Regions from separate parts of the Synechococcus sp. MIT S9452 genome, predicted to be linked through region 4. Evidence: predicted binding sites of a transcription regulator. Region 4 holds the regulator's gene; each other region holds the start of a gene.
What was found. The regulator NtcA, encoded in region 4, controls nitrogen genes in cyanobacteria. The targets are predictions, from matches to a motif close to GTANCNNNNGNTAC.
Positions count from the first base shown of each region.

Region 1 (4,205 bases), 960 kb from region 4:
AATGGGTTAGTCATCAACGGCCCCTGTTACAGCCCCATTGGAGCTAAGAAACGGTCGATTTACAACTTTCTTCCGGTTTATGTTGCGATTTGAATATCTACTCAAGATAAGTTTTTATCAGCCAGATTTGCGAGCTGTCCAAACTCTCGTCATAAAATAAGAATTGGCTTCAATAACTTCAAAGCCACTGCGCTGCAGCCGTTCCGGAATGTTGTCAGCGATGTAATCACGGTAATAAGGCTCATGGAAAACGCGCCTGAAGTTCTCCATCACAGCGCCAAATGTGGGGCTGTCATCCAGCTGAATCGAATCTGCAAGCACCAACACGCCACCGGGCTCCAGCACGCGCCAAGCCTCATCGAGCACCTTTTGGCGGGCCTCGCCAGGGAGCTCATGGAACAGGAACACGCAGGTCACCGCCTGCATCACCCCGTTGGCAAAAGGAAGGTCCTCGCCATTGCCTTGGACCAGTTGCGGTAACTCGCCAGGAATCTCCGATAGCCAACGGTTGGCTTGACGCAGGTAGGAGGCGGAGAGATCCAGGCCAACCAACTGCGCTTTTGGTAATGCTCCCCGCAATTGGCGCAGGGTGCGGCCGGTGCCAGTGGCAATGTCGAGCACCCGAATGGGATCGGCGCGCCGGGCCCCCAGCTGATCGAGCAAAGGGCGGATCAGGCGCCGCCGCATCGCATCAGCGGTGCCATTGAACAGGATTTCCACCTGCAGGTCGTACAGCTCCGCTGAGCGATCGCTCAGGTAGCCATCGGTTTGGTGGTGGAAGTTTTGGAGGTAGTAGTCCGGGTAATCCTTGGTGTTGATCTCAAGCGGCAGATCGGTCACATCGCGCCGGGTGCGGCGCTGCCAGATGGAGGGCAGATCCAGCCAAACCAATGGGTAGCGAACAGCCCAATCGAGCCAGGGAGCGTCAAACAGCAATGAGGTGGGATAAAGCTCTTGCTGCGCTTCTTTCCAATCCAGCTCCAGCAGCTCGTCCATGCTGCTGCGCAATTCCCCCATCATTTCTGGGGGCACAGGCACGGTGCTGGCGCTGGCCTGAGGAGCCACCAGATCCATCAGGCGAGTGCTCACCTCTTTATGGGCCAAACCCAGCAGGCTTTTGCCCTGCTGCATGGTTTGGTACGCCAGCTTGGTGACGGGGTCGCTCATGGCCCTTTTTGGGGATCACCCATTTCAACCGATCCAGACTAAAAACGTGGCCTGGACACAAAAAAAGGGGGCCCTTGGGCCCCCCCCTTTGGATTCGACGTCGCCAGTGATCAGGCGTCGTAGTACATGGTGAACTCGTGTGGATGGGGGCGCTGACGCAGTTGCTGGACTTCCTCGTACTTGAGGTCAATCCAGTTTTCGATGAAGTCTTCGGTGAAGACGCCACCGGCCAGCAGGTAGTCCTTATCGGCATCGAGAGCCTGAAGGGCCCCATTGAGGGATGAGGGCACTGTGGAGATCTTGGCTAGCTGCTCGGCGGGCAGTTCGAAAAGGTCAACGTCAGTGCCGTCGCCGGGATCGATCTGATTCTTGATGCCGTCGAGGCCAGCCATGAGCATGGCGCTGAAGGCCAGATAGGGGTTGGCCAGGGCATCGCCGGAGCGGAACTCCAGGCGCTTGGCTTTCGGGCTGGGGCCGGTCAGCGGGATCCGCACGGCAGCGGAGCGGTTGCCCTGGGAATACACAAGGTTCACCGGCGCTTCAAAACCAGGCACCAGGCGCTTGTAGCTGTTGGTGGTGGGGTTGGTGAAGGCCAAGAAGCTGGGGGCGTGCTTCAGCAAGCCGCCGATGTACCAGCGGGCGGTTTGCGACAAGTTGGCATAGGTGCCTTCGCCGAAGAACAGGGGCTGTCCGCCCTTCCAAAGGCTCTGGTGCACGTGCATGCCGCTGCCGTTATCGGCAAAGACAGGCTTCGGCATGAACGTGGCGGTGCGGCCGTATTTACGGGCCACGTTGCGCACGACGTACTTGTAAATCATCACGTTGTCCGCCGCGCTGATCAAATCGGCGAACTTCATGCCCAGCTCGTGTTGGGCGGTGGCCACCTCGTGGTGGTGCTTCTCGATGGGGATCCCCAGGTTGGCCATGGTGAGCAGCATTTCGCTGCGCATGTCCTGCAGGGTGTCGTTGGGGGCGACGGGGAAGTAACCCTCTTTCAGCTGGATCTTGTAGGCCAGGTTGCCGCCTTCTTCTTGGCGGGCGGTGTTCCAGGGGGCCTCAACGGAATCGCAGCTGTAGAAGCTGCTGCCATTGCCGGAGTTGAAGCGGACGTCATCAAAGATGAAAAATTCCGGTTCAGGGCCAAAGAAGGCTGTGTCCGCTAGGCCTGTGCTGGCCAGGTGATTGATGGCCTTTTGGGCGAGGGCACGGGGGCAGCGCTCATAGGGCTGGCCGCTGCGGGGCTCCTGAATCGAGCAGATCAGGCTGAGAGTTTTTTCGCCATAAAACGGATCCACCCAGGCGGTGCTGGCATCGGGCACCATCGCCATGTCGGATTCGTTAATGGCTTTCCAACCGCGGATGGAGGAGCCGTCAAAGGCCAGGCCTTCGGTAAAGGATTCCTCTTCAACCAGGTCCTTGTGCACCGTCAGGTGCTGCCACTTGCCATGGACGTCGGCAAATTTCAGATCAATGAGTTCGATTCCTTCGTCCTTGATCTGGCGAAGGATGTCCTGCGGTGTCTTGGCCATGGACGACGTAGTGGACGAAGAGCAGAAAGCTGAACGTACGGAGCACCTTGGACCCCCTGTGTATCAGCTGATACAAAAAAAATGGACCTTCCGTTCAGGTGACGGTTTCTGTCAAATCGTGGGAATCCAATTGGGAACTGGCTTTGTGCTGGTTCAGAAGTGCTAGTTTCCGGCCACTACCCAGGGATGCATGCAGGACGCAGTCACCGGTCTGATCGGTCGCTACGACCAGCAGGGTCGCTATCTCGATCGCCCGGCGATTGAGCAGATCGATGCCTATTTCGCGGAGGCTGACCTTCGCTTGGCGGCTGTTGCGTTGATCAATCGCGAGGCGGCAGAGATTGTTCGCGAGGCCAGCCAGCGCCTGTGGCTTGCCGATCCTGAATTGCTGTTGCCTGGTGGCAACGCCTACACGACCCGTCGTTTGGCGGCCTGCTTGCGCGACCTCGACTATTTCTTGCGTTACGCCTCCTACGCCTTGGTCGCGGCCGATTGGAAAATGCTGGATGAGCGGGTCTTGAACGGACTCAACGACACCTACAAGAGCCTTGGTGTTCCAACAGGGCCCACGGCACGGGGCATCCTGCTGCTCTCAGAGGTGGTTCAAGAAATGCTCTCGGCTGAGGGCGTGCAATCGGCCGCTGTGGTTCGTGCTCCTTTTGAGCACATGGCCAAGGCCTTGGCGGAAACGAACATCAGCGGCCGCTGATTCCGATTCCACGAACTTCTAACCTCTCCACATCAAGCCTTTTCTCGTCACGTGACCGTCTCGTCGCTTTCTTCCGCAGCACTGTCCGTGAACGAGGCCCATCGTCTGCGCCTGGATCCGATCGCAACGCCTGATCGCTTGCTGCTCGGTCCTGGTCCTTCCAATGCCGATCCGCGGGTTCTGCAAGCGATCGCCAGGCCGCCGCTCAGTCACCTCGATCCGCTCTATCTCGAGCTGATGAATGAGGTCCAGGAGATGTTGCGCTACGCCTGGCAAACCGACAACCGTTTCACCATTCCCGTGAGTGGAACGGGCAGTGCGGCTATGGAGGCCACCATCGCCAACACCGTGGAACCCGGTGAAACGGTGGTTGTTGGCGTGATCGGCTATTTCGGTAAGCGCTTGGTCGACATGTGCGGCCGTTACGGGGCCAAGGTCGTTGAGGTATCGGCTCCTTGGGGTGAAGCCCTCAGCCTCGACACCCTTACCCAAGCGGTGGAGCAGCACAAGCCTGCGGTGCTCGCCTTGGTCCACGCTGAAACCTCCACCGGCGTTCAGCAGCCCCTTGATGGCATCGGCGACCTCTGCCGCGCCCACGACTGCCTCTTGCTGCTCGACACCGTCACCTCCTTGGGCGGTGTTCCGCTGAAGCTCGATGAGGCCAAGGTTGATTTGGCCTATAGCTGCAGCCAAAAGGGTCTGAGCTGCCCTCCAGGACTGGGTCCTTTCACCATGGGACCCCGCGCGGAGGACAAGCTGGATCGCCGCAGCGGCAAGGTGCCCAACTGGTACCTCGATAT
Region 1 is NZ_CP138956.1:346,215-350,419, forward strand. Features, by position in the region: gene SIB46_RS01785 (hypothetical protein) at 1-14, opposite strand, end outside; gene SIB46_RS01790 (class I SAM-dependent methyltransferase) at 118-1,167, opposite strand; gene glnA (type I glutamate--ammonia ligase) at 1,278-2,696, opposite strand; gene SIB46_RS01800 (allophycocyanin subunit beta) at 2,887-3,405, shown strand; gene SIB46_RS01805 (pyridoxal-phosphate-dependent aminotransferase family protein) at 3,493-4,205, shown strand, end outside.
Region 1: the regulator NtcA is predicted to act here: its motif matches at 2,757-2,770, upstream of glnA (type I glutamate--ammonia ligase).

Region 2 (4,205 bases), 120 kb from region 4:
TTGCGGCGAACACAGAGAGGGATGCAGCGCCAGCTACCGATGAAATCGTGCTCAAAAGCAAAACAGTGGCTGGCTTGATTCATCGCAATTTGGTGTCGGTTGTGGCTTATTGATGCTCCGTTTCCTGGCAGTTTTAGCTCCTCGTTGGAGCATCATTCATGCGTTTGGCCATCGCCATGGGTCTTCTTCTTGGAGCTTCCCACGGTTGGTTTGCCGTTGATCAACGCATGGTTCAGGCAGAGCCTGCTTTTGTGTCGATTTATACCGACTCTTGGGTGAACTGAAGAACGGTTTCATAGTGAAGCCATCAAGATTTGATTTTGATGGCAGGTCAAAGTGCAGCGTCGGTCGGTTCAGGCCGTCATCCCATCACCATCGCCGCTGGCTTTCTTGGAGCCTTTGTCGTGGGTTCTTTGGCGGTTCAACTGCTGAGAACGGCTGATCCAGTGGCTGTTTCGCCAGCCCAGGTGGTGGCTCCGGTGACTGCCCATGCCGCCAGCCTGTGGCAGCCCCTCGCTCAGCCCTGAGCCAAGGCAGCCTGAACGGCGCCCAAGTGGTTGAGGGCTTGGCCTGAGTTCAGCAATTCTCTGGCGTGCTCAAGCCCTTGCTCCAGGCTGTCTTCACAGCCCGCCTGCCAGAGATAGGTGCCGGCATTCCAGCGCAAGGCGGTGGCCAGCTCGCCTTGCCCGCCCAGAGCTGCTCTGGCCTGATCGCTCCAGACCTCAAGCCCTTCCCACAGTTGGTCATGGCCGTAACAGCCATGGTCACGGGGGTGAAGGATTTGCCGCTGCTGCTGGTTGTTGCTGCAGCGGGCGGTGACGCAGGCCCTGCTGATCGGTAGATCGGTGCTGCCCTCCAAGCCTTTGACGGTCAACACATCGGGTTCATCGGCGAGCTTGAGTGCTTCCCAGGCCCTGGCTTCGGTTGGGGGATGAACAAAACCGCTTACCAGCAGGTGCTCACCCTGGTGGGAGGTCCACAGCAGTTCAAGGCTGGCAACAGGTGGCCGTTTGCCGAGATCTTCCCGGTACGGGATCAGCGTTTCAGCGGCTGGAAAGTGATCCGGTTGATGCACCAGGGCCAAATTGGTGGCATCGAGACAGCCCTGCAGCGCTTCCAAGCTGCGGCCAGTCCAGCTCACTCCCAGGGAGCTGAAGAGTTCTGCGCTGCTGACGCCATATTTCACAGGCATGCGCCCAGCGCCCTGCAGCACAACTGGCAGGCCTGCGGCCGCTAAGACAAGAGCCGTGAGGGGATAGATCGGTGCGGTGCGGCTGCGGCCATCAAATGGCATGCCAAAGCTGATCGCCTTGGTGGTGGTGCTGAGCTTGGGTCCGCGCTGCCGATACACATCGAGCATGCCGGTGAGCTCTTGGGGCTCAGGCCGGCGGATGCGGTGGGCGATTAAAAAGGCACCGATTTGGGCTGGTGTGGCTTCCTCATCGAGGATCAGTTCGAGAGCATGCCTGGCTTCTTCGCGGCTGAGCCCTTTGCTGGTGTGCTCACCGCTGCCAACTTTGCGCAGGTAGGCCTTAAACGTCTCCCGCCCACTGACCGGCGAGCTTGGCTCTGCGGCCATGACTGCTCCTCCGCGCTGCAGGGATCCTGAAGAGCCGAGGGGGCCCTTTTGAGTATCAACCGCTACCAACGGCTTCTTTGCCGGGTAGCAAGCGTTGCTGTTGGGATCAAAGAATTACCCGAGATTGATGGCTGAAAAGCGGCAACTTTTTAGAACGCTTTTTCTCTTAAAACATCTAATTTGCCCTTTCCGTTATGACGTTGACCCCTTCGCTGACGCCCAGCCTGGCGGCGCCATCAGCTGACACTGTCACGGCCACACTCTTGGCTGCCAAAAAGGCGAAAGGACTCACATTTGCTGCGCTTGGTTCGTTGCTGGGCCGTGATGAGGTTTGGGTTGCCTCTCTGTTTTATGGTCAATCCACAGCCTCAGCTGCAGAAGCTCAGCAACTGGCTGAAGCCTTGAATCTTGATCCTGCGATCACCGAAGCGCTGCAGAGCTACCCCACCAAAGGCTCGCTGGAGCCTGTGATCCCAACCGATCCGCTGATCTACCGCTTCTACGAGATCATGCAGGTCTATGGCATGCCGATGAAAGATGTGATCCAAGAAAAGTTTGGTGATGGCATCATGAGCGCCATTGATTTCACCCTCAACATCGACAAGGTGGAAGATCCTGCTGGTGACCGTGTCAAGGTCACCATGTGCGGCAAGTTCTTGCCTTACAAAAAGTGGTGACTATCTCAGCTTAGATAGCAAAGTAAGCGGCCAAATCATGGCCGCTTTTTTATTGGGCGCCTAGTTGGCGTTGCAAGGCTTCTTCAAGGCGCGTTTGTTGCAAGTCTTGGGTCAATTGCGCCAGCAATTGGCGGCTGGACTCACTTTGAATGCAGCCCAGGGCTTGGATCGCCATCTCAGCAACGCCAGGCAGGGCATCCACCGTTGCGCAGGCGGCGATCCGCTGCAGGATTTCGGGTTCATCGCGCCTTTGCAGCAGCCGCAAGGTGGCGATCACAACTTCGGCTCGTAGATCGTCGAGCAGGGGTTCGCACAAGCTCAGCAGCTGCTCGGTGGAGATCCTGCGGCAGCGGAATGTCAGCAATTCGATTCCAGCCAGGCGGTGTTGCTGGCCTGGCGCCTCTAAGGCGTTGGTGATGATTGATAGATCAATCCCATTGCCCCAGCACCCCAGGGCACGCAGCACCTCCGGCTCTAACTCACCCGCTTGAGGCAGCCATTGCAGCAGCTGCTCTTTGGCGTTGGGGTGATGGCAAATGCTGAGGGCTCGAATCAGCGCTGATCGGAGTCCCAGTTGTTGGCAGAGGGGTCCGATCAGCTCAAAAGCTTGAGGCCCTGCCATGCCCAAGCGCTCGCCGATCGCGAGTGCAAGGGCAGGGTCGGAAACCTTGGGCAGCAGGGCTGCCAGTTCCTCAGGGCTGAGTGGTTGGCGCCTCCACTGAGCAAGACGCTTGGACAGTTCCAGTTCCTGGTCAGGCGTCAACTGCTCAGCAGGGGCGACAACAGTGAGCATCGATCAGCGGGCGCCGAGTTCAGCGGCCAGCTCGCGCTCGAGCTTCTCGTCTTTTTCACGAGGCAGCACGTTGTCCAGCTTGGTGCGGTGGGTGCTGTAGAAGAGCATCCCGATGAACACCATGCCGCCCACGATGTTGCCCAGGGTGACAGGCAGGAAGTTCCAGAAAATCACCTTGGTGAAAGGAACCCCAGAGCCAAGAATCGGACCAGCGGTGTGCAGGAACTGATTCACAACGATGTGCTCCATGCCCATCGTTTGGAACGCGGTGATGGGCAGCCAGCAGGCCAGCAGTTTGCCGGGAACGCTTTTGCTCACCAGGGCCAGGGTCACGCCGAGGCAGACCAACCAGTTGGCCACAAGACCGCGCAGGAAGGCGAGGAAAAATCCGAGGCTGCCGAGGGCTTCGTACTTCTTCTCAACGTTGAGGATGTTGAGGCTGATGATCTTTTGGGCCACTTTTTGCCACATGCCGCCATCAGCGGCAGGGTCAATCGTGCCGCCACTGGTGAGGCTGATGGCCATGATGATCGCCACCACCAGGGTGCCGATGAAGTTGCCGATCCAAACCCAACTCCAGTTGCGGAAGGTGGCACCCCAGGTGCTTTTGCCGGCCCAGGTGGCCATGGGCAGCAGCGCGAAGTTGCCGGTGACCAGCTCCATGCCGAACAGCACGATGCTGACGAAGCCAAAGGGGAAGAGCACGGAGCCGAGGAACGGCATCTTGCTCTGAATGCCAACGGTCAGGGCCAAGATCACGGCCAGGCCAAGAATGGCTCCGGAATAGAAGCCGCGGAGCAGCAGGTTCTTGACACTAACGGTGGCTTTTTTGCCGCCGGCGGCAATCATGCCGTCGACGAGCTCATTGGGTAGGACGTAGTCCATTTGTGAGGCTGTAACGCTCATGGTGTTGAAGTCAGATGGTTAGTCGTGGCTCTCTAATCAGCCGCTGATGCTGTTCATGAGCTTGGAGAAGGCATCCTTGCCTCCATCCGGTTTGTTGATGGCAGGTTTGTCTTTGCCACTGGTGCTGAACCAGTTGACCAAACGACTGAAGAAGTCAGCTTTTTGAGCCATGGTGAGTGAGGTTGAGGTTGGCGGGTGATCAAAACTCAGCGGGGCTTCAAAAGATCAGCGCCGCCACTGATTTCGATCT
Region 2 is NZ_CP138956.1:1,664,680-1,668,884, forward strand. Features, by position in the region: gene SIB46_RS08760 (nitrate reductase associated protein) at 1-83, opposite strand, end outside; gene SIB46_RS08765 (hypothetical protein) at 324-527, shown strand; gene SIB46_RS08770 (anthranilate phosphoribosyltransferase family protein) at 518-1,579, opposite strand; gene cynS (cyanase) at 1,774-2,256, shown strand; gene SIB46_RS08780 (hypothetical protein) at 2,306-3,049, opposite strand; gene SIB46_RS08785 (formate/nitrite transporter family protein) at 3,053-3,934, opposite strand; gene SIB46_RS08790 (ferredoxin--nitrite reductase) at 3,992-4,126, opposite strand.
Region 2: the regulator NtcA is predicted to act here: its motif matches at 1,632-1,645, upstream of SIB46_RS08770 (anthranilate phosphoribosyltransferase family protein).

Region 3 (4,205 bases), 320 kb from region 4:
AGCCCATCCCGTCTTGCTGCAAATAGGGCTTTTGCTGCATGGCAAGCCGCACCAGCTCGCCGCTTTGGGCAGGCAGCTCATCACCACTGAAGGGCTGACAGTTGCTATCGAGCCTGTGGGGGCGGGTCTCCTCACTCCATTGCAGTGCGATGGCATGGCACTGCTCATCGTGGGGAGTCCAAGGGGTGGGCAGGCACTGCCCGCCGCGATGCCTCACGCTCTCCAGCACATGCAGCAGCTGCTCATCGCGATCGCGCTGCAGTTCGCTGATCACGTGATTTGGAACCAGCGCGATGAGGCTCTGGCCATGGCTTTCCAGCAGGGGAACCGGCTCTGGGGTCAGAAACACTTTGTTAGTCATTAAGCCGTTATCCACCCCTGTGCTTGCCTCCATGCTGAGGGATCAAGCCCTGGTATTGGTGTTCATTAGTGTGAAGTGACCTGAGAGTGCCCCATGCCTTTGCTCTGGGAAAACCTGGCGCGCCAACTCGACAGCGTGCGTGCAGCAGCCACCACAACAACTGCTGTTACTGATGGCACTGGTGGAGTGTCACGCCAACAGCGTTTGCAGGCAGCTCTGGCTGCCATCGAAGACAAGGGCAATCCCTTGATGGTGGAGTCCCTCAAGGCTGCGCTGGAGGGGCGCGAGCCTCGGATGGAATTGCCAGAGTTACCTCAAGGCTTGGACTCGGAGTTGAGTGGACCTGAGGCTTACTTGAAGGCAATTCCCAAGAATTTCCAGCCACCGCAATAGATCCACCCTCTTTGCTTAAGAGCCTGATTTATTCAATATCCATCTCGCTGGCGTCGAGCACCTGCCAGTCCCCATCACCTTCTTGCTCGCAAAACTCAGTGGCATCTGCCTCGCTGCTGAAGGTGGCAACTTCCCGGTAGATGCCCTCGCTGTCTGTTGGTGCCATCACCAACCAGCGCTCATCGTGATTCATGTATCAAAAGAGGCTGATGTCATCAAGTGTGCTTGATTGTGAAAAGTTTAAGTGAGGCGCCTTAAGGCGATTGATCTTGGCTTGATGATTTCAATGCGAGACGTCCCGGCTAGCCCGGGGCTTTTTTTGTCTTTTGTGCGTTCAGCGGCGCCATGATGGTGGCCTTTCTTGCCCGCCATGGTTGATCCCAAAGAGGAGCAATTGTCAAAGTTGAAGATGGTCCTGGCGGTGGCTGAGAAAAACGGGAACCAGCTCTTTATCGACAACATCAAGCGCGATATCGAGGCCCTCGAGAGCGGCAAGGAGTCTCCGATCATTGCTGAATACCTGACCGACGAGGAGCGCCGCTGAGCGGCAACGGCGATCCGGCGTTCGGGTCTATTTGGCAAGAGGCGTTGGGCCAGTGACGCCACTGCTGAGATTTGGTTTCGATATCCATGGGCGTTGGGTGATCAGGCCTTGCTGTTGTGTTTTCGCCTGAACTCCCTCGTTAGAGGCTGGCCTCGTACAACCACTGCTCCGGCGCTTCCTCCCATGTCCGATCTGCAGTACCGCACTTGCCAGCACAGCGGTGAAAAAGTTTTTGGAGGGCAGTCCCGCCTGCTGACCTATCGCGGCAACACCTACCGGACTCGGGTGTTCCAAGCGCAGCAGTCGGTCAATGGAGGCAGCTCCAACGTTGTTGAGCTCTTTGAGGAACGGCGCGCAGCTTGAGCTACAGCGGCCACTGAATCGTTTTGCCCCTGCTTAGTCAGGGGTTTTTTGTTGCGCTCCACAGGGCCAAGCCGCCGCCCCGCCCCCTGGCGGCAAGCCATTGGCCCTGCTCGACGGCGATCAAGGCAAAAAACGGTGTTCGCTTGGCTTTGGGGGCTGGAAGTGGTCGTTGAAGCAGGGTTCTTTCGCCCAGCTCCAGGGTGAGCATTTCGAAGCGAAAACACAGTAAGGGCCGTTTGCCCTGCAGCCAGCCAGGTCCGTTGAAGCGCAGCTTCAGGGGGCCCAGGCTGACGGCGTTGCAGATGCTGAAATCACTGCGCTGATCAGCCTCAGCGCGGCTGATGGAGAGGCGGGCGTTGAGCCATTGCAGCAGCTTGGTTTGGCTTTGGCTCTCGCGCTGTTCCCCCTTGCCCCAGAGCCGATGGGGTGACCACTCCCCAAGTAGCGCAGCTGCTTGGATCCCTGATCCGTCATGGCTGCGGGCCTGCGCTTCACGTTCAAGCAGCTCGGCGAGCGTTGTTGAGCCAAGGTCGCCAGAAGGGGTGGGCATGGTGCTGTTTCGGCGATTGTGGCCAATTTTTGCGTTGTGTATCGAGCTGAACGACAGAGGGTTGTTCCCGCTGGATAAAACATGGGCGTAGCAACCGCTACAAACACGTTCACCTCGCTTGGCGAGGCGCAGTTCGATCCAGGCCATGGAACGGGGACCTGGACTGACTCAGAGGAACCTTCCATGACCCTGACCTATCGCGGCCAGCAGTACGTTCAATCCAAGGCTGCTGTTGATCAACAAAAGCCAGCTCTGACCTACCGCGGCGTGTCTTACGCCAAGTGATCAGGCCCAAAGGCTGAACCACCATGGCCCCCGCTGAAGCGGGGGCTTTTTTGTTGCCGTGCCGCTAGGCGGGCGTGGGGCACGGCAATTTGCGCTATTCTTAATCGATCGTTAATCAATAAATCCCTTTGAACCTGGAGAAGCAGCAACGAAAACTGGTCAAGCTGAAAGAGAAGGCTGAGCTCTGCGTGAGCCGTGATCAGGCCCAAGAGATCATCCGCAAGGCTGAGAAGGCTCAGCGAAAGATTCAGCGGGCGCAAACTGACATCTGAGCCATGAACCCTGACTTGGCTGACGCGTTGCAGGCCTTGGTGGCCGTCGCGATTGAAAGCACTGTTGGGCTTGAAGATCACACCCAATCAGCTGCCGTGGCTGATGCCATGAGGGCTTGCACGGCTCAATTGCTGAGCGTGGCTGAGCAATTCCAAGACAACGACTTGGATTAACGATCACCAGCGCAACGCTGAGCTTGGGCTTACTTCGGCCGTTTGGTGATGTCGCCGAAATCGTCGTCGTTGGGCTGCAGAAACTGCCACACCACAGGAACAGTGAACAGCACGGTTAAACCGATCGTGGCCCAGATGGCCACTGTGTAGTCACCGTTCATGGTCAGAGCTCCAGTGGCTCAGACCTTAACCGTTGCTACCGGCTAATTCGCTTTGTAATTCACGGCGAATCGTCCGCAGGGATTGCAGCTTGCGGCTGGCCGTCTCCCAGAGCCGGCGATGTCCGTCATTAAAGAGGCCATCCACCAGGCTTTGATGCTCAGCGATGGCGACGTCCACTTGATTCAAGGCAATCTGCAGTTCGCTCATCTGCCTGTGCTTGTCGATCACCACGAGTCAGCCACAGCTGGATGTCGAGTGCAAGGGAGACATCGGCAACTAGGCGATGCGCATCACTGATCCTGTTTGCCAGGATGGCTTAACACGGAGTCGCGCAATCTCTCCATGACTTTCCGTGAAGCGTTAGTTGCGATCAATCCGGCAACGGGATTGACCATTGATCACTACCCGGTTCTAGATCTCGACGAGATCGATACGAGAGTTATTGGGTGTCACCGGGCCCATAAAGTTTGGGAGATTGTTGGCTTCCAGCAGAGGGCTCAACTTCTTCAGTGCCTAGGAGGCCGGCTTGAGGATCAGCGTGATGACCTCGCACGATTAATTACTGGGGAAATGGGTAAACCCCTGGCTCAGGCAGAAGCTGAAATCGATAAATGTGCCTGGGTATGTCGCTATTTCGCTGAATCGGGTGAGGCTTTTTTGCGGGCCGATGAGATTCAACTGGATGGATCAATCGCCTCAGTTGTCTCAAGGCCTTTGGGCGTCATTTTGGCGATCATGCCTTGGAATTTTCCGTTTTGGCAGGTTTTCCGAGCCTTGGCTCCAGCCTTAATGGTGGGAAATGGGATGCTTCTTAAAGGCGCTTCCAATGTGCCTGGATGTAGCCGAGCGATTGCCCAACTTCTCGCATCACTCGACGTTCCTGCTGGCTTGCTCACCAACTTGCCGATTCACGCCTCTGAGATTGAGAGGGTGATTGCGAATCCATTGGTACGTGGTGTGACCCTGACTGGGAGTGAAGCCGCTGGCCGCGCAGTTGCAGCAATGGCTGGCACTCATCTCAAAAAATGCGTTCTCGAATTGGGTGGTCAAGACCCTTACATCGTCCTGGCTGATGCTGACATTGCCCTGGCGGCGCAAAAG
Region 3 is NZ_CP138956.1:2,102,321-2,106,525, forward strand. Features, by position in the region: gene SIB46_RS11225 (hypothetical protein) at 1-394, opposite strand, end outside; gene SIB46_RS11230 (hypothetical protein) at 455-754, shown strand; gene SIB46_RS11235 (hypothetical protein) at 783-947, opposite strand; gene SIB46_RS11240 (hypothetical protein) at 1,125-1,298, shown strand; gene SIB46_RS11245 (hypothetical protein) at 1,482-1,661, shown strand; gene SIB46_RS11250 (hypothetical protein) at 1,699-2,211, opposite strand; gene SIB46_RS11255 (DUF4278 domain-containing protein) at 2,395-2,496, shown strand; gene SIB46_RS11260 (hypothetical protein) at 2,772-2,942, shown strand; gene SIB46_RS11265 (hypothetical protein) at 2,972-3,103, opposite strand; gene SIB46_RS11270 (hypothetical protein) at 3,129-3,311, opposite strand; gene SIB46_RS11275 (NAD-dependent succinate-semialdehyde dehydrogenase) at 3,447-4,205, shown strand, end outside.
Region 3: the regulator NtcA is predicted to act here: its motif matches at 2,299-2,312, upstream of SIB46_RS11255 (DUF4278 domain-containing protein).

Region 4 (4,205 bases):
TGCATGGCGATCTTGCAGATATCGGCCAAGGCGAGCGCCGCTTACGGCTACTCAAACCACAGACCTATATGAACGACAGCGGCCGGGCGATCCGGGCCAGCCTGGATTGGTTTGGTTGGACGCCTGAGCAACTGCTGGTGATCGTTGATGACATGGACCTTCCCCTCGGCCGGCTGCGGCTGAGGCTCAGCGGTGGAGCCGGAGGGCACAACGGCCTGCGCAGCACCATCGCCCACCTGGGCGGTGAGGCCTTTGCCCGTCTGAGGATTGGCATCGGCGCTCCCGGCACCAGCAGCGAAGAGCGCAAGCAACGCACGGTGGGGCACGTCCTGGGCAACTTCCACACGGCGGAACGTCCCTTACTCGATGAGGTGCTGCAGGAGGTGGAGCACGGCATCGGCCTGATCCAACGCCAAGGCTTTGAGCGCGCGGGCAACCGGATCAACAGCTTTCGGCCCGACGCCGCCTGACCATGGCCCGCCTGCCCAGCACCACAGCCCACTTGCGGGTTCTGCAGCAGAGCTTCAGCGAGCAGATGGTGGAAGGGGAAGTGGCCGCTGGTGGTTTTCGCTGGCACTTCGACCGCGGCGAACTGGTGGTGGAGCCATCCCTGGGGCGAGCGCTGATTCAAGACGCCCTGCTGCGGTTTTTGGTCAAAAGCGACTACACGCTGGAAGCCGGCGGTGATTACTGCTTCACGGTGCGGGCAGCCTTTTAAAGCGTGCCCCCAGGTGGGCCTCGAGCAACACCAAGGCCGCCAAATCATCCACCGGTCTGGGCGGCAACCGCAGCCCGCGAGGCAGCAGCCGCTGCCAACCCCTGGCAGGCAACAACTGCCAATAGCGCTCACGCGCCGCCAAGGTGCTGCCCGCCTCCGGCTGCAACACCACCGGCACAGCCGGCTCCAGCTCAGCCAAGGCCTGCTGCCATGGGCCGCTGGCGGTGCCATCGCCGAGCACCACAGCTTGCAAGGGGGCTTGGTGTTGCCAGTGCTGCAACCAATCCCAGGCCTCCCTGGGGGAGCAGATCAGTAGATCAACCAGCTCTGCTCCAGTGGCATCGGTGCGCACCAGCCCGCATTTCTGGCGCCCTGGATCCAGCGCTGCCCAGCCGCCACTCATGAAGGGGCCAAACCCTTGGCGCGCACGGTTACAGCAATGGGATCGAGGCTGTCGGTATCGCGCGCAGCCACCACCTCCAGGCGCACCGGCTGGTTGCCTTGACGCTCTACCAATTGGGCGGCCAGAGCGTTGAGGGCGTCTTGATCCACCTGCAGCCGTGGGTTCAGGGCGCCACGGCGCTGGCTTTCGTTGCGGGCCGCGGCCAAAAGCAGATTGAGCCGTGCAAACACCTGTTTTTGAGCCCGTTGCTCAGGGTCCAAGCTGAGGCTGGCCAGCACTTGGCCCGCTTCCAGCACCTGCCGGCTGCGGCGCACATCGGCAAAGGCGAGCACCTGCTTCTCACCACGCAGCACATTGCCCGCCGAGTGAATGCTGATCACCCAGGGGCCGCCGCTGCGCAAGGCCTTCTCCACCTTGATCACCTCACTGCGGGGGATCAACAGCAATTGCTGCTCAGGCTTTTGCCCAGGGAGAACCCGCTGATACGCCTGCACATTGGCCTGACGCAACACATCTTCGGTGGCCTGGCGCGCCAACTCAGGATTAGGGATCGCCACCTTGGCCATGGTGAGCGGCTGGCCGGTGCTGAGCACCACATCACCGCTGCGCAAATCCAAAACATTGCGCTCCAGCTGGCGCAATTCCTGTTGGCTGCGGCGGGTGCGTTGCTGCAACTGGCGCAGCTCCTCATCGCGGGCCGCCACGTCTTGGCCCAGCCGGTCGCGCTCAGCCTCTAACTCTTGGCGCTGCTTTTTTAAAGGCGCCAGCTGCTGCTCGGCCGCAGCCCGCTCCGATCGCGCCTGGGCTAGTTCGGCTTGATTTTGATCGAGCTGCTTAAGGCTCAGCTGCAGCGACTTGCGGGAAGAACGCAAACGCGTTTCCAGCTCATCGAGCTGAAAAAGGCCCACCCGCAGGCGTTCACTGACGGCCACCATCAACCCCAGGGTGAGGGCACTAATCAAGCTGCCGGTGAGCACCGTGATCACCACAGCCGTGCGGCGTGGCCTCATCTGAAACAAGCTCAGCCGCGCTTTGCCGATGCGGCTGCCAAGGCGGTCGCCAAGCGTCGACAGCACTCCCCCGAGTACCAGAACGGCCAGGATCAGCAGCCAGCCGCTCACAGCGCCAGAAGAACAGTGGGGTCAGTATCGCTGAGGCCTTAGGCGAGCGTTTCCAGCAACGGTCAGCTGAACCGTTTGGCCAAGGCAATGGGGTCGAACACGGTGATGCGCTTGCGCTCAATCTCCAGCAAACCAGCAGAGCGCAAATCCCCCAGCAAACGGGTGATCGTGACCCGCGTGGAGCCAATCGCTTCAGCGATCGCCTGGTGCGAGAGCTTCAAGTCGATGGTGATGCCCTGACTAGAGGGCACCCCAAAGTCGCGGCAGAGCACCAGTAGAAAACTCACCAAGCGCGATGACATGTCGCGGTGGGTAAGCGTTTCGATCATGGTTTCGGTCTGCAGGATTCGCGAGGACAGGCCCTGCAAGAGCAACAAACCAACCCGTGCGTCCTGCTCAATGGCCCGGCGCACGGAGCTGGCCGGAGCGCTGAGCATCTCAACGCGCGTGAAGGCAACCGAGTGATAGAAGCGATCGGACTTCTGGCCGGTTAACAGGGACAGCACACCAAAAATGCTGTTCTCCCGCAACAAGGCCACGGTGATCTCTTCACCGGATTCATAAACGCGGGAAAGGCGCACAGCCCCGCGGCGCAGCAGATACATGCGCTCGGCGGGATCACCTGGGAAAAAGATTGTCTTACCGCGCTCAACCGACTCAGCAGCACTGCCAGCAAGCGAGCGCATCACCTCTTGCAAGGTGGGCTGGGGATTGGGCGCTGGCGAAACGCTGACCATGAAGCGCGTACCGGTTCATGGAAGGTAAAGAGCCGGCTTGACAGTGCTTGTAGCAATAAACACCGTCCGGGCTGGACGGGATCACCAGTAGTACAGACATTCACACTACTGGTGGTGCCAGTCACTTGATTCGCCGTTTTTCGCCGCTACATTCAGGAGCAACCCCGCTTTGGACGGCCCATGCTCAGCCGCGTTGCTGAACGACACCACAGGCCGTCCACAGCACCATTGCGGCTGCTGGTTCGCGAGCCGGAAGGGCTGCTGCAGGTGCACACCGCCAGCTTTCGCGGCAGTTTTGCCAGCGTGTTCAGCGAAGCTCTGCGCTCAGCGGGCTTGGGCAGCCGCGTGCTGATTTGCCAATTCCTGCGCGGCGGCGTTGATCAAGGTCCCCACCAACCCGTGCAGATGTGCGGACGCTTGAGCTGGCTGCGCCCAGCGGTGAACAGCTGCCTGCAGGCCGACCACAGCGACGAAGACAAGCAAGCTGTACGAGAGCTGTGGCAAGAAACCCAGCGCCAAATCCTCGAAGAAGCTCCCGATCTTGTGGTTCTTGATGAGCTGGGGCTGGCGTTGGATTACGGCTTATTGGATGCCAATGCTGTGATCAGCACTCTGGAGACCCGCCCGGGACGAATGGATGTGATCCTGACCGGACCTGCCGTGCCCGAGCCTGTGATGGCGATGGCCGATCAAGTCACCGAATTGCGCCGCGACCGATGCTGAAAAACGATCGCTGGATCAACGAACAGGCTGAGCATGGGCTGCTGGAACCATTCCAGCCCACCTTGGTGCGCCATCTCGATCCTGAAAACCGCAGCGGCGCGGTGCTCAGTTTTGGTTGCTCGTCCTATGGCTACGACCTGCGCCTATCGCCCCAGGAATTTCTGATCTTCCGCCACGTGCCCGGCACGGTGATGAACCCCAAGCGGTTTAATCCCGCCAATCTTGAGCCCGCTCCCATGCAGAGCGATGAGGACGGCAGTTACTTCATCCTCCCGGCCCATTCCTATGGGCTTGGTGTTGCCCTCGAAAAGATGAAGGTGCCCGAGAACATCACCGTGATCTGCCTGGGCAAGAGCACCTATGCCCGCCTCGGCATCATCGTGAACACCACCCCGGCTGAAGCCGGTTGGGAAGGCCACCTCACCTTGGAGTTCAGCAACAGCTCCGGTGCTGACTGCCGCATCTATGCCAACGAAGGCATCTGCCAGCTGCTGTTCTTTGAA
Region 4 is NZ_CP138956.1:1,787,257-1,791,461, reverse strand. Features, by position in the region: gene pth (aminoacyl-tRNA hydrolase) at 1-470, shown strand, start outside; gene SIB46_RS09455 (DUF3146 family protein) at 473-718, shown strand; gene SIB46_RS09450 (resolvase) at 696-1,121, opposite strand; gene SIB46_RS09445 (DUF3084 domain-containing protein) at 1,118-2,242, opposite strand; gene ntcA (global nitrogen regulator NtcA) at 2,305-2,979, opposite strand; gene SIB46_RS09435 (cob(I)yrinic acid a,c-diamide adenosyltransferase) at 3,160-3,702, shown strand; gene dcd (dCTP deaminase) at 3,696-4,205, shown strand, end outside.